Regions from separate parts of the Streptomyces sp. NBC_00086 genome, predicted to be linked through region 1. Evidence: riboswitches for the same ligand, from Rfam matches in the RefSeq annotation. Region 1 holds a riboswitch; each other region holds the start of a gene.

What was found. A riboswitch is a leader RNA that binds a small molecule or an ion and turns the genes downstream of it on or off. The one in region 1 is predicted to bind cobalamin.
Region 2: another riboswitch for cobalamin. It lies ahead of OG276_RS17470 (CbtB-domain containing protein); the one in region 1 lies ahead of metE (5-methyltetrahydropteroyltriglutamate--homocysteine S-methyltransferase).
Region 3: another riboswitch for cobalamin. It lies ahead of OG276_RS10610 (energy-coupling factor ABC transporter permease); the one in region 1 lies ahead of metE (5-methyltetrahydropteroyltriglutamate--homocysteine S-methyltransferase).

What each region holds. Positions count from the first base shown of each region.
Region 1 covers NZ_JAPELZ010000001.1:7,272,115-7,277,173, forward strand. The annotation lists gene OG276_RS32975 (hypothetical protein) at 1-214, opposite strand, end outside; gene OG276_RS32980 (DUF1269 domain-containing protein) at 902-1,393, opposite strand; cobalamin riboswitch at 1,631-1,857, shown strand; gene metE (5-methyltetrahydropteroyltriglutamate--homocysteine S-methyltransferase) at 2,026-4,353, shown strand; gene OG276_RS32990 (DUF2254 family protein) at 4,408-5,059, opposite strand, start outside.
Region 2 covers NZ_JAPELZ010000001.1:3,915,417-3,920,475, forward strand. The annotation lists partial or broken gene OG276_RS17455 (alpha/beta hydrolase) at 1-754, opposite strand, end outside; gene OG276_RS17460 (hypothetical protein) at 842-1,129, opposite strand; gene OG276_RS17465 (CbtA family protein) at 1,245-1,997, opposite strand; gene OG276_RS17470 (CbtB-domain containing protein) at 2,028-2,246, opposite strand; cobalamin riboswitch at 2,285-2,421, opposite strand; gene OG276_RS17475 (phytase) at 2,512-3,798, opposite strand; gene OG276_RS17480 (histidine phosphatase family protein) at 3,920-4,387, shown strand; gene OG276_RS17485 (TIGR04222 domain-containing membrane protein) at 4,397-5,014, opposite strand.
Region 3 covers NZ_JAPELZ010000001.1:2,432,319-2,437,377, reverse strand. The annotation lists gene OG276_RS10630 (hypothetical protein) at 1-830, opposite strand, end outside; gene OG276_RS10625 (energy-coupling factor ABC transporter ATP-binding protein) at 846-1,703, opposite strand; gene cbiQ (cobalt ECF transporter T component CbiQ) at 1,700-2,449, opposite strand; gene OG276_RS10615 (energy-coupling factor ABC transporter substrate-binding protein) at 2,453-2,782, opposite strand; gene OG276_RS10610 (energy-coupling factor ABC transporter permease) at 2,791-3,486, opposite strand; cobalamin riboswitch at 3,515-3,709, opposite strand; gene OG276_RS10605 (flavodoxin family protein) at 3,991-4,707, shown strand; gene OG276_RS10600 (MFS transporter) at 4,739-5,059, opposite strand, start outside.

The DNA.
Region 1 (5,059 bases):
ACGGAATGACGAACATGAGGGTCAGCGCCGTCAGCTTCCGGTTCTCCACGGTGGACTTGACCTGATCTTCCGTCAGGGCGTTCAGGCGGTCCATGTCCCGGTTGAAATCGCGCAGTTCGTCGCGGATCTCGTGCAGGACGGCCAGGGCCTGGGCCTGCTCATCGGCGGTCGAGGCGGCGTCGGTGCGGGTGTTGGTGTTCGTGCTGATGGTCATGACAGTGCTTCCTTCTGGTGAACGGGGACGTGCGGGGAAATGGGCGTGACGGTGCGCGAGACCTCGCGCGGACCGGACGGAGCGGCCTGTGGACGCCCCGGAAAGGGGTGGGTGGAGGAGCCCGGAGCATGCCGGACGAGCCCGCCGCAAGGGCTGGGCGCGGGGTTGCCGGAACGGGCCGGGCAAGGGTGAGCGGCCGGGCGGCGAGCGCCGACGGGCCGTCGGGGGTGGAGCGAGAGCTCTGGCTACGCGGAGGTGCGGCTCAGAGCGCGGCGCAGGACGAGGCGACGCGGCGCGGGTGGTTCAGCGGACTCGGACTGTGATCCATGGGGCGATCGCCTCCTCTCGGCAGGGCATACGGCATACGCGGTCGCGGCCATCGGCCATCGAATGGGCGAGCGCAGTGCACTCACGGGCGGCGACACCTCAACGCTAACAGCAGCTCAGGGGCCCAATCCGGGTCTTTGGTCCCACGGGCCGGGCCAAAGGTCCCCTCCGGCGGGGACGCGAAACGCCCCGCCCGGGCCGCCGCGGCCGGGGTGGAGTCCGGGGCGCGGCGGGCCGGGCGGGGCGTGCGGGGCCAGTACCCGAGTGCGGTGCCGAGGGCGGCGCGCACACCGCTGCGGCCCGGATCCGGGGGAGGAGACCCACCGGTCCGGGCCGAGACGTCGCGGCGACGGGTGGGTCTCAGGCCGCGAAGACCTCGCGGAGCTGCTGCTCCTGCGTGCCGGAGAGGTTGGAGCGGATCAGCTGCGCCTGCCCGCCGGGGAAGGAGGCGCGCACCCGCTCGACCACGGCGTCGGAGGAGAGCAGGAACAGTGCGGAAGTCCCGGGCTTCACCTCGGACTTCACGTCGTCGATGAACTGGTCGTCGATCCCGACGTCGGACAGCGATCCACCGATGGCCCCGGCTGCCGCACCCACGGCGGCGCCGAGCAGCGGCACGAAGAACAGGAGCCCGAAGAGCATCCCCCAGAAGGTGCCGGACAGCGCGCCGGCTCCCGTGAGGCTGTTCAACTGCTGGGTCTTCGGCTTCCTGGCGTCTTCGTGCCAGGTGACGACCGCGGCGTCGTGCACCTGTATGAGCTGTTCCTTCTGCAGGGCGAGCAGGGCGGACTCCGCCTGCTGGGCCCCCTCGGGAGTGGGGAACTTCCAGACGGTGAGAGTGGTGGATGCCACGTAACGCTCCAGTTCCTGGACGGTGTTGCCGGTGTCCAGTACACCCTAGAATCAGACAATCCACCACAATTGGTATAGTCGTGACTCCATGTCATCTGCCGGGCCGTCAGCGTCACTCGCCCGTTCGGCCGTACCCGGCCGTCCGCGCGCCCCGCTTGCTTCTCGGCAGGCCTCTCCGTGTCTCATCTCACCGTCCGGCATGCGGGAAGTCGTGTTCATTCACCGGGCGTCCGCCCTACTGTGGGCCTCGCAGCTGGTTCGCCCCCGTCCGCCAGGCGGGATGCGTCGTAAGAGGGAACCCGGTGGGAATCCGGGACTGCCCCGCAGCGGTGAGCGGGAACGACCGCCGTCATACGCACTGGGACCGGAAGCGGTCCTGGGAAGCGACGGCCATTAGGTGCCCGCCGGGAGACCGGCAGGCGAGCCCGCGAGTCCGAAGACCTGCCCGTTGCCCGTGCGCGAACGACCGCGCACGGTTTCCCGGTGACCTCGTGGGCGGGTCGGCGTGCTTCAGGCGGATCCTCCCGTCGCGTACCGAGCCGTACGCGACCCCAACACCCGCCCGTTCCCGCACCCTTCGCGTCCGCGACCCGTCACCGGGCCATGGAGACACGCTCGCGAAGGAGAGTTCCGTGACCACCGAGTCCGCAGCCGCGCCCGTAGGGGCCACCGTGTACGGGTACCCCCGCCAGGGACAGAACCGGGAACTGAAGAAGGCGGTCGAGGGCTACTGGAAGGGCCGCGTCACCGCCGAAGCCCTCCGCGCCACGGCCCGCGACCTGCGCCGGACCAACTGGGCCCGGCTCGCCGAGGCCGGCATCACCGAGGTTCCCACCGGCGACTTCTCGTACTACGACCACGTCCTGGACACCACGGTCATGGTCGGCGCGATCCCCGACCGCCACCGGTCCGCCGTCGCGGCGGACGCCCTGGACGGCTACTTCGCGATGGCGCGGGGCACCCAGGACGTGGCCCCGCTGGAGATGACCAAGTGGTTCGACACCAACTACCACTACCTGGTGCCCGAACTGGGTCCCGACACCGTCTTCACCGCCGAACCCGCCCGGCAGGTGGCCGAGTTGAAGGAGGCCCTGGCCCTCGGCCACAGGGCCCGCCCGGTCCTGGTCGGACCTGTGACCTACCTCCTCCTCGCCAAGCCCGCACCCGGCACGCCCCCCGGCTTCGATCCGCTGGCCCTCCTCGACCGGCTGCTCCCCGTCTACGCACGGGTCATCACCGAACTGCGCGCTGCCGGCGCCGCCTGGGTCCAGCTCGACGAACCGGCCCTGGTCCAGGACCGCACCCCGGCCGAACTGAACGCGGCGGCCCGCGCCTACCGCGAACTCGGCGGCCTCAGCCTCGCCCAGCGCCCCAAGCTGCTCGTCGCCTCCTACTTCGACCGGCTCGGCGAAGCGCTGCCCGTACTGGCGAAGGCGCCCGTGGAGGGCCTCGCCCTCGACTTCACCGACCGGGCCGCCGCCAACCTCGACGACCTCGCCGCGGCCGGCGGCATCCCCGGCAAGCGCCTGGTCGCGGGCGTGGTCAACGGCCGCAACATCTGGATCAATGACTACCAGCAGTCACTGGCGACCCTGGGCACCCTGCTCGGCCTCGCGGGCCGGGTCGACGTCGCCGCGTCCTGCTCCCTGCTGCACGTCCCCCTCGACGCGGACGCCGAGCGGGACACCGACCCGCAGATCGGGCGCTGGCTCGCCTTCGCCCGGCAGAAGAGCACCGAGATCAGCACGCTGGCCCGCGGACTCGCCCGGGGCACCGACGCGATCGCGGCCGAACTCGCCGCGAACCGGGCCGACCTGGCCTCCCGCGCCGCCTCCCGGATCACCCACGACCCGGCCGTCCGCGCCCGCACCGCCGCGATCACCGACACCGACGGCCGCCGCCTCCCCGCCTACGCCGAACGGGCCGCCGCCCAGCGCGCCCACCTCGGCCTGCCGCTCCTTCCCACCACCACCATCGGCTCCTTCCCGCAGACCACGGAACTGCGCACCGCCCGCGCCGACCTGCGCGCGGGACGCATCGACACGGCGGCCTACGAGGACCGCATCCGGGCCGAGATCCGCGAGGTCGTCGCCTTCCAGGAGAAGGCCGGCCTCGACGTACTCGTACACGGAGAGCCCGAACGCAGCGACATGGTCCAGTACTTCGCCGAACAGCTGACCGGCTACCTCGCCACCCGGCACGGCTGGGTCCAGTCCTACGGCACCCGCTACGTCCGCCCGCCGGTCCTCGCCGGAGACATCTCGCGCCCCGACCCGATGACCGTGCGCTGGACCGCGTACGCCCAGGAGCAGACGGCCAAGCCGGTCAAGGGCATGCTCACCGGCCCCGTCACCATGCTCGCCTGGTCCTTCGTCCGCGACGACCAGCCGCTCGCCGCCACCGCCCGCCAGGTCGCGCTGGCGCTCCGCGACGAGGTGGCCGACCTGGAGGCCGCCGGCACCTCCGTCATCCAGGTCGACGAGCCCGCCCTGCGTGAAACCCTGCCGCTGCGCGCCGCCGACCACGCCGGCTACCTGGCGTGGGCCACGGAATCCTTCCGCCTCACCACCAGCGGCGTCCGTCCGGACACCCAGATCCACACCCACATGTGCTACGCGGAGTTCGGGGACATCGTCGAGGCCATCGAGAACCTCGACGCGGACGTCATCAGCCTGGAGGCGGCCCGCTCCCACATGCAGGTCGCGGACGAACTCGCCGGCGCGGGCTACCCGCGCGAGGTCGGCCCCGGCGTCTGGGACATCCACTCTCCCCGCATCCCCTCGGCCGGGGAAGCGGCGACCCTGCTGCGCAAGGGACTTGGGGCGATCCCGGCCGAACGCCTCTGGGTCAACCCCGACTGCGGCCTGAAGACCCGCGGCTGGCCCGAGACGCGGGCCTCGCTGGAGAACCTCGTCGAGGCGGCCCGCAGGGTGCGCTCGGAGGTGGCGCCGAGCGCCTGACCTCCGTGGGGCGGCCGGCATCCGGGGCGCCCGGGTGCCGGCCGGGGGGCGGCTCTACCCGCCGGGTGAGGCGGCCCAGATGAGGGGGTACCGCTCGCTCCCCGCCCGGTCGACCCACTGCAGCCGGTCCCGTACGATCCCGCGCCGACCTTCAGGGATCCGCTCCGCCAGCCTGCTCAGCAGGTCGCGCATCCTGCGCAGGGCCATCGGGGAGCCGGCGGCGGAGAAGAGCAGGTCGTCGACGGCCGTGCGCACGTAACGCTCCCAGTCCGGCACCGGGAGCGTGACCCGCGACCGTCCGCCCTCGTCGGCGAAGTGGCCGATGCCCAGCTCCACGCCGGCGAGGCGGGTCAGCAGGTCTTCGAGCCGGTCCATGCTCTCCACCGCGGTGGCCGGGTCGTTGACGGCCGGGGAGAGCGCGCGCAGCGCGATGTCGGCGAGGAGCCTGAAGGGCAGGTCGGGGTCCTGGTCGAAGGTGCGCTCGACCCCGGTCTCCAGGGCGCCGCGCAGCGCCGCCTCGGGGAGCTCGCCGCCGGTCACCTCGGCGAGCGTCATGCCCCGCGACACGGTCGCTCCGGGGGCGACGAGGAAGGTGATGGAGCAGTCGTGCTCCCTGGCCAGGCCGACCAGGGCGCGTACGTCGATCTGCTGGACCACCACGGCCGGTCCGGACCAGAGGACGGCGGTGGCACCGGCCGCCGGGGGA
Region 2 (5,059 bases), 3.4 Mb from region 1:
CGCGCGCGACCCGCGTCGGGTCGGGGTCCCCGCTGCTGTCCAGCACCAGGCGGTCGGTGCGGTGCGGGAACTTCTGCGCGTACACCGCCGTCACGTAGGTCCCGTAGGAGACGGCCCACACCGAGAGCTTGCGCTCGCCGAGGGCCTCCCGGAAGCGGTCCATGTCGCGCGCCTGGTTGGCGGTGGTGAAACTGCGCAGCTCCGCGCCGCCGTTCGCGGCACAGGCCTCGGCCACCCGGCGGGAGCGGTCGACGTTCTCCGCGATCCCCCCGTCGGCGCCGGGCCAGGAGCGCAGGGTCGTCAGGCGCCGGTCGGCCGCGTCCAGGCCGCATTCGGCGGTGACGCTGCCGCCGACTCCGCGCGGGTCGAGCGCGACGAGGTCGTACGCGCCGTCCAGTTGCCCCGCCAGCGCGGCCCCCTTCTGCGAGAGCCGCTGCACGCCCGAGCCGCCCGGCCCGCCGGGGACCACGGCCAGCGTCCCGCGCCGGGCGGCGGGACGGGTGCTGGGCAGCCGGGACACGGCGAGGTCGACGTGCGGGCCGGCCGGGTCGGCGTAGTCGAGGGGGACGGACAGCTTCGCGCACTGCTGGCCGTCGAGGTGGCCCGTGTGGGTGCACGCCGTCCAGGCCAGGGTGGGCGCGGCGGCGCGGCCGGCGGCGGTGGCGGCCGCGGCGCCGGCGGTACCGGTCAGCGTGGCCGCCACGGCCGTGGCGGCCAGGGCGACGAGTGCGGTCTTGCTGCGGTAAGTGGTCATGAAACGAGGATGGTTGGGCATCCCCGGCCATCACATCCGGGAGCCGGGAAGGTCGTTCGGGGGGCTAGCCCCCCGGCGAGCCCCCCGTCAGACCACGACCACCGCCACTGCCGCCGCACCCATGAGCGCGGCGGCGGAGTGGATGGCCGCATGGCCGTAGTCACCCGACCAGAGGTGGCGGGCCAGACCGGCGACGGCGGTCAGGCCCGCGATGATGCCGATCTGCGCGAGCAGGGTGACGGTGGAGAAGGGGGTCAGCAGCAGGAGCACCGCGTTCAGCCAGAACGGGGCCGCGCCCGTCCAGCCCCGCCACTCCCGCACGTCTCGCCACTGCTGCCGGTTGGGCAGGTGCGGCAGGCGAAGCCAGTGCGGCAAGTGAAGCCAGTGCGGCGCCTCCCGGCGGCCTTTGGGTCTTCGATGGTCCCCGAGCTCTCGGGTCGCCGTCGCCACCGCGCCGTCACCAGCCTCTCATTCACTTGCACGCAAGACGTCAACTCGCAGGCTGTACAGCCTCCTTGGGTGTTGCGGCGGGGACAAGAGCCCGTTCGGCAAGAAATCCGAAAGCCAGGCCGAAAGTTCCCCACATCGCGGCCTGAATGGCGAGCGAGGCGAGCCGGAACTGCCAGACGAGCGCCGCCGGGAAGCCCGTCGGCACCTCGTTGATGCCGGGCAGGAACGCGTAGGCGACGGCGACGGCCACCACGAAGGCGAGCGAGGCTGCGATCGAGGCGTTCCAGTTGCCCAGGCGCGGCGCGAGGCGCCGGCCCAGGATCAGCGCGGCGGCCGCGAGCAGCAGGCCGAGCGCGAGCATCAGGACGTAGAGGGTGGTCCGCTGGACCGTGGTCTCGGGGTCTCCGACGGCCGGCGGGTTGGCGGGGTACTTGAAGAACGGCACCAGGGTGACGGTGACGAACAGACCGCCGGAGACCAGCAGCGCCGTGGCCCGGGGGCCGAAGCGGCCGATCCGGCCCAGGGCGTAGCAGTAGACGAGCGCGGCGATGCCGCCGAGCGCGATCCCGTAGAGCAGGGTTCCGGTGCCCAGCCCGGCCGTGGCCTGGAGGGCCCGGCTGACCGGAGCCGCCTCGGCGTCACCGTGATCGTGGGATCCGGCTTCCTCCAGGGCGATCGCCGCGTCGACCTGGGACTCGCCCAGGAAGTACGCGACGAGGAACGCGGCAACTCCGGCGAGCAGGCCGGCGAGCATGCCCCTGATGAGGAGCACGCGGGGGGAAATGGGGTTCATGAAGTTTTCGGTCCCTTGCGGATCGGTGGATCAGTGGCAGGGGAAGCCGAGGAGGTGGCGGCCGTCGTGCATCCACTCGTGCACGGTGTCGCCTTCGAAGATCGCGGTGGCGCCCTGCTCGGCGCCGACGAGGTAGAGCAGGACCAGCATCAGAACGCCCACGAACAGCGCCCAAGGGGCCAGGGTGGAGAGGGAGATGGGTGCGACGGCCAGCGGGGCGGCAGTCGTGGGCACGGCGGAGTCGGCCATGGCAGGAACCTCCAGAGGGAACACGCGTCCCGGTCAGTGGTGCTTGCGACGACGGTGGCGGGTCTGACTTTCCTCCCCCTCCGGGAGGATTCACAGTGGCGCGACCGTGCCGGATTCTCAACCGGACTTCCGTCATACCGTCGTCTTGTCGTCCGCCACCGTACCGCTCTTTATGGCGGCCTTACAGCGTCCTTGCAGGAGGGTTCCGTCTCACCGGCTCGTCGCACCGGCTCGTCTCACCGGCGCGTCTCACCGGCCGACGGCGTCAGCCGATGGCGTCGACCACCTCGCCCAGGCCGACGAACTTGAAGCCGGTCGCCTCGCGGTCGCCGTCGCCCGGGGTTTCCCGGCCGTCCTGGACGACGAGCAGGCCGCGGGGATAGCGCGTACCGAGGGGGGCGTTGAGGGCGGCGGCGCCGTCGCAGACCTCGGAGCCGTCAAGGGTGGCGGAGGCCGCGGTGATGCGGAAGGCGCCCTCGAACTCGTTGTGGTCCTCGCGCTCGCGGTCGTAGGCGACGAAGGTGTCGTCACCCTGGCTGGAGGCGAGCAGGTAGCCGTCGCCGTCGGCCTCGGTGACCAGGGTCAGGCCCTCGACGTCGGCCTTCAGGCGCTTGCCCCCGTAGCCGGGATCGGCGCCGGGCGCGCACTCCTCGGTCTCCTCGTCGTAGGTGCCGGGCACGCCGTACTCGCGCACCTTGTCGATCAGCTTCGGCGTGCCGCCGAGGCCCGCGTCGATGCGCCAGATCCCGACGTCCTCCTGCCCCGCGTACAGGGTGCCGTCCGCGGGGTCGACGACCATGCCCTCGATCTGCGGCAGTTCGCCCGGCTCGGCACAGGGCGTCCAGGAAGCGCCGTTCGGCAGGCGGAAGGAGGACGGCAGGTCCAGCGTGCGCACCTGGCGGTAGTCGACCGTGCCTGCGGGGGTGGCGACCAGCTCCAGCAGGGCGATCCGGGTGCGGTTGCGCTGACTGACCGCCGCGTAGGACCGGCCGCTCTTGCGGTCCGTCCAGGTGGCCAGGCCGTACGCGGTCTTCTGCTCGTTGATCTCGGCCTGGTCGGCGGAGAAGACCGGGCGCGCTCCCGGGTCGGTGACGTCGGTGAGCGGGCCGCCGGGCCGGTTCCGGTCGATCCGGTAGATCCGCAGCCGGTCGTTGCCCCGGTCGCTGACCACCGCGACATCGGCGCGCCCGCCGCCCAGGCGCAGGCCGCTGACCAGGTCGACGTTGTTGAAGCGGCCGGGTGCGTCGTCGGCGCCCGGTCCGGCCGGGGCGGGCAGCGACTGCACCTGCCGGGCCTCCAGGTCGTAGACCCGCAGGCCGCCCTGCTTGGCGGTCGCGATCACCAGGCTGCGGCCCGGGTCGGCGGCGTTGCGCCAGATCGCCGGGTCGTCCGCGTTGGCGTCGCCGCCGGCCTCGTCGTCGTACAGCGGCGCGGTCTCGGCCCTGGGCCGGACGGTGCCGATCGAGGAGGCCTGTGCGGGGAGCGCCACGGACCCGGCGAGTGCCGTGCAGAGCACGAGTGCGGAGGCGCGGGCGGCGAGACGTGTGGTCAATGTTCTTCCTTTATGAGGGTTTTGCCCTGAGAGGAAGACGCTCGCGGGGTTGATTGTCATGTCCGCACCCAACAGATGGCCGATGGTTGAACGCGGTGCGAAACCCCGGAAGAATCGGACGGTGCACCCCACCACCGTACGAGTCCGTCTCGTGATTCCGCCTCTGGACGAAGCGGGGCGCCTCCACCGCTTCCCGTCCGCAGATCCGTGCCCCGGGCACGAAGGGCTGCGCGGGCAGGACCACGGCGCCTGGGCCGGGCGGGCCATGGACGACGTGGCCGGGGAGGACCCCGAGGGGCTGCGGAGGTGGATGACCGACACCGCGTACGCGCCCCCGGGCGGCGGCGAGTCGGTCGAGACGCTGATCGCGCGGGTCGGCGCACACCTGGGCGCGCTGGCGCCGGGGACGCACCGGGCGGTGGCCGGGCAGGGCGTCGTACGGGCGGCCGTGGTGTGGGCCCTGGAGCTGCCGGCGGCGGCCTTCTGGCGGCTCGACGCACGCCCGGGGTCGGTGACGACGCTGACGGGGCGCTCCGGGCGCTGGAACCTGCTCGTGGGCGGGCCGGAGGATCCGCCGGGCAGTCCCTGACTCCCCGCCTCACTCACCGCCGCCTCCGCCGTCGCCGCCTCCGCCGCCTCCGCCGCCGTCGGAGTACGAGCCCGAGTGCGAGCCGGGATCGGAGTCGCCGTCCATGCGCGGCAGCCTGCGCCCCGACGTCGGGCCACGACGGCGTGGAACCGCCTGCGCGCGGCCGACCGGGCGGCCGACCGGGCGTCGGGCCGTGGCGTCCAGGACGCCGGCGGCCCCGCGCAGGACGTACTCCGGGATGCTCGCGTCGCGCCCGGCCGCCTCCAGGTGTCGTCTCCCGCTACGGGTCACGCGGCGGTCCGCGCCCTTCACCAGGCCCCATGCGGCCAGCCGACGGCCGATCTCGTAGCCCTCCAGGGAGCGGTGCAGGTCGGCGCGGACCGAGTCGACGCTCCTGGTGCGCCCGCAGAACGCGAGCACACGACGCTCGACCGCGTGCCCGGGCAACTCCCCGCCCACCGTACGCACCTGCGCCTTGTGCACCACGAGCAGGCCGCGCCTGTTCAGCGCGACCATCGCGCTGTCCGCCACCCGCCGCGCCCCACCCGCCAGGAACGCGATGTCGTACACGTCCAGGTCCCGCATCTCGTGCGAACCCCTTGCGAACTGCCGGAACACCCACCGCATACCGGGTCCACCCCCCGTTTCGGCCCGCCTCGTCTGTCAGCAGTG
Region 3 (5,059 bases), 4.8 Mb from region 1:
TCCACGAGGCGGGGGTGCCCGCAGAGGCTGACCACCCGGTCGCCGCCGCAGGCGAGCAGGGTCCCCGCCGTGAACCCGAGCCGGCTCCGGTGCAGCCACCGCACTTCGGCGGCGGACCACACGCCGATCTCGCGCGGGCCCAGGGCCACCGGTTCCTCGTCGTCCTCGCGGCGCTCGTCACCGAGCACCTCCTCGCCGGAGGCGACGGCGACTCGGCCACCGTCCAGCCAGCAGGCGGCGACGACCTCGCCGTCCACCCCCTGGGGCCGGGACACCCGTCCCCAGCAGTCGAGTTCGGCGGCGCCGGCCACCGCCGCGGCCAGGTCGAAGACCCGAACCGCGCCGAACGGATACCACTCCCACCCCGCGGACAGCAGCCGCCGCCCGTCCGGGCTCACCGCGAGCCGGGAGTGGAAGACGTCCTGTGTGTACCGGGCGGCGGGGGTCAGCCGTTCGCCCGTGGCCGCGTCCTCGGTCACGAGGATGTCGAACTGGTCCGGGCAGTGCACCAGCACCTCACGGCCGTCCGGCAGTGCGCCGAGCGCGACCGGGTAGTCGTACTCCTCGGCGTGGTAGAAGCTCCGGTCCAACTCGCGGACGATCTCCGCCCCTTCGAGGAGGAGGGCCTTGGTGCCGCGCTCCTCGTAGACCACCGTCCAGCGCCCCGAGGGCGAGCGCACCGCGCGGTCGAACCGGTAGGAGAGCACGGGGCGGAAGTCGTGTTCGCGCCCGTCCGGCGCCCAGCGGCGCAAGCCCCCGATCGGGTCGACCAGGTCCTCGCCCTCCCAGAAGAGGGACTTCGGCTCCGAGGTTGCCTTCAGCGTCTTCATGGACGCGCAACCTACCTACCGCCAGGCGGCCAGCGCCTCCGGGTTTCGGGGGCCGGGGGAGTCCGGAGCGAGCAGGCCGTGGGCCCGCAGGACGGCCGTGACCGCCGGGGACCAGGCCGGGCGCAGCCCCGCCGAGGTGAGCAGGTCCGGGTCGGACAGGAGCGCCTCGGCCGGGCCGAAGCGGATGCCGGACGGGGTCAGGACCGCCGCGTCGTCGGCCCAGCGGACCGCCAGGTCCACGTCGTGGGTGGCCATCACCACCGTCGTGCCGGCGGCGCGCAGGCCCGCGAGGACGTCGAGGAGCCGCTCCTGGCCGTCCGGGTCCAGGCCGGCCGTCGGCTCGTCCAGGATCAGTACGCGCGGAGCCATCGCCACCGCCCCCGCGATCGCCGCGCGCTTGCGCTGGCCGTAGGAGAGCAGGTGCGTGGGGCGGTCCCGGACGTGCGTGATGTCGAGTGCGGCGAGGGCCGAGTCCACGCGGGCACGGACCTCCGGAGCGGGGAGTCCCAGGTTCATCGGGCCGAAGGACACGTCCTGTTCCACCGAGGCCGCGAACAGCTGGTCGTCGGGGTCCTGCACCACCAGCTGGACGGACGTGCGCAGCCGGGTCAGTCCGGCCCGGCCGTACGAGACCTCCGTGCCGTCCAGCCGCAGCGATCCCGCGCCGGGCCGCAGGCCGCCGCTCAGCAGCCGCATCAGCGTGGTCTTGCCGCTGCCGTTGCGGCCCAGCAGGGCTAGCGCCCGGCCCGGCGCGATGGCGAAGTCGACGCCGGTCAGCACCGCCGGGCCGTCCTCGTAGGCGTAGCCCGCGCCGGACAGCTCCACCACCGCGTTCGGTGACGGGTCCGGCGACGGGTTCGGCGACGCGTTCACAGGGAGAGCCCCTTCAGGGTGAGGGTCAGGGTGATCAGGGCCGCCAGCAGCCCTGCGGTGGCCGCCAGGAAGCGCCACGACAGGGCCGCCTCCGGTACGAGGACCCGCAGCGCGCCGTCGTAGCCGCGTCCGGCCAGCCCCGCCTGGAGCTTGGCCGCGCGGTCGAAGGCCCGTACGAAGGAGGTGGCGGCGAGCCCCGCCAGGGAGCGCCACACCGCCGCCCGGCCGGTGTGACCGAGCCGGGCCGCCTGGGCCCGGCGGACCTGGGCCATGGAGTCGAGCAGCAGGAAGCCGATCCGGTACATGACCAGGGCCACGTCCACCACCGGGGCCGGCACCCCGGCCCGGACCAGTCGGGGCAGTACGTCGGAGACCGGGGTGGTGAAGGCGAACAGCAGCAGCCCGAGCGAGGCCGCCGAGGTGCGCAGCAGCAGTTCGGCGGCGAGCCGCGGGCCGTCGGGGGCCAGGGACACCGGCCCCGCCGGGCCGCCGACCGCGAACAGCAGCGGCAGCGCCCCGGTGAAGCAGAAGCCGAGCGGGATCCGGAAGGCCCGCCAGAGCTGCCGGCCGGCCACCCCGGCCGGGCCGAGCAGCACGACGAGGGTGGCGGCGGCCACCAGCGGCCCGCCCGGCCAGGGCGGCAGGCACACGGCGGTGACGGTCAGCCCGATCCCGAGCAGTGCCTTCTCCAGCGGGTGCCGGCCGCGCCAGCGACTGCCGTGCGCGGCCACGTCGATCGGCAGCACCGCCTAGGCCTCCGGGGCGGTGGCGGCTGCGGCGGCGGCCGCTCCCTGGCGGCGGCCCTTGCGGACGCCGAAGTAGTACGCGAGCACGCCCGCGCCCAGCGCCGCCTGCAAGGCGAACAGCGCGGACTCGATCTCGGCCGAGGGGGGCTCGTACAGAGGGGAGAACCAGGGCTCGTAATCCGGCTTCAGCTCGGTGATCGCCGTCTCCGCCTGAGCGTCGGCGCCCGCGAAGGGCTCCTCCTTGCCCTCGCCCAGCCCCAGGGCGATCGGCAGCACGGCCAGCGCCGCCACCAGGAGCAGCAGCAGGCTGTTGATCTTCGCGTTCTTGGACATCCCGCTCATCAGGCCGCCGCCTTCTCTTCGGTACGGGCGGAGGTCAGCTTCGCGACGCCCAGCCGGACCAGGTCCGACTTGCTCGACGCCATCAGCAGCCGCATCACCAGGACGGTCAGCAGCCCCTCGCTCACCGCCAGCGGTATCTGCGTGACCGCGAAGATCCCCCCGAACTTCGCGAGCGAGCCCGGGAATCCGGAGGCCGGGTCGGGGAAGGCCAGGGCGAGCTGCACGCTGGTGACGCAGTAGGTGACCAGGTCGGCGAAGAAGGCGCCGAAGAACACGGTCACCATCAGCGGGAGACCGGACTTCCGCAGCAGCCGGTAGACGGCGTAGCCCGCCCAGGGCCCGGCGATGGCCATGGAGAAGACGTTGGCGCCGAGGGTGGTGAGCCCGCCGTGTGCCAGCAGCAGCGCCTGGAAGAGCAGGGTGATCGTGCCGAGCACCGCCATGATCGGCGGCCGGAACAGGATCGCCCCGAGCCCGGTGCCCGTGGGGTGCGAGCAACTGCCCGTCACGGATGGGATCTTCAGGGCGGACAGTACGAAGGTGAAGGCTCCGGAGGCGCCGAGCAGCAGCGTGCTCTCCGGGTTGGCCTTCACCTCGCGGGTGAGCGCGCGGACGCCGTGGACGACGAAGGGGGCGGACGCGGCGCCCCAGGCGACCGCGTGCAAAGGGGGCAGGAACCCCTCGGCTATATGCATGAGTAGGGAGACCTCTCCAGCACCTCGTGGATGGACAACGCGCCCCGGCCGGTCTCCTGGCTCACGGGTTGACGTCCATGCTCCGCCTTCCCGGGCAGCGCGGAACCTCCCGCGCAGCCCAGTGGCTTTCCCGCAGGAGTGGAGCCGGACTTCCCGATCACAGTGGCGAGGGCCGCACCGGTTTCCCACCGGTTTCCCGAACACCAAGGCCCGCTGACCCTAGTCGGCCGCGCGGACCGGTAACAACCCGCCCCAATCGCGCCGGGCGGCGGCCGGATTCCGCTTGTGCGTCACACCATGTGTCGGCGTCGTCGCCGTCCGACTCAATGCCCCGGGCTGAAAAGGGAGTTCCGTAGGCCCGTGACCGCCGAGGACGGGCTGCCGCGCGTCGCCGCACTATTCCGGCCGCGTGTTCCACCCGGACGACCCGGACGGGTGCGGCCGGGTGGCGGGCCTGCCGGGCGCCGGTGAGGCTGGACGGGTGGCTACCGGAGGAGCGCGACGATGACTTACAACGCCATGTCTCACGACGACCTGCGTGCCGTGGTGATCAACTGCACCCTCAAGCGGTCGCCGGAACAGAGCCACACGCAGGGCCTGATCGACATCAGCACCGGCATCATGAAGCGCCAGGGTGTCCAGGTCGAGGTGCTCAGGGCAGTGGACCTCGACATCGCGACCGGCGTCTGGCCGGACATGACGGAGCACGGCTGGGAGACCGATGAGTGGCCGGTCATCTACTCGAAAGTCATGGCCGCAGACATCCTCACGCTGGCTGGGCCCGTATGGCTGGGTGACAACTCCTCGGTCATGAAGAAGGTGATCGAGCGCCTGTACGCCTGCTCGTCGATCCTCAACGAGCTCGGCCAGTACGCCTACTACGGTCGGGTGGGCGGGTGCCTGATCACCGGCAACGAGGACGGCGCCAAGCACTGCGCGATGAACGTCCTGTACAGCCTCCAGCACCTCGGATACGTCATTCCGCCGCAGGCGGACGCGGGCTGGGTCGGTGAGGCCGGCCCGGGCCCGTCGTACCTCGACCCCGGCTCCGGCGGGCCGGACAACGACTTCACGAACCGCAACACGACCTTCATGACCTGGAACCAGCTCCACCTGGCGAGGATGCTCAAGGACACCGGTGGCATCCCCGCCCACGGAAACCAGCGCTCCGAGTGGGACGCCGGCTGCCGGTTCGACTTCGAGAACCCCGAGCACCGTTGAGCTCGGGCCGCAAGGGACGCGGTCCAGGGCGTCAGATGAGGTCGCGGTGGCGGCCCACCTGGGTGGAGAAGAGGTAGAGCGGGGGCAGGAGGGCGGCGGCGCAGACGGTCCAGAGCGCGGTACGGGCGCCGAACTGGGTGGCGAGGAGGCCGGCGGTGAGCGCGCCGAGCGGCAGCGCGCCCCAGGAGACGAAGCGGACCGTGGCCATCACGCGGGACAGCAGTTCCGGGGGCGACTGCGTCTGCCGGTAGGTGCGGGTGGTGATCGAGCCGATGACGGTGCCGAAGGCGAAGCCGGCGTTGCCCAGGGCGAACCAGAACGCGTCCCCCGCCGACGTGGTCAGCGGGGCGAG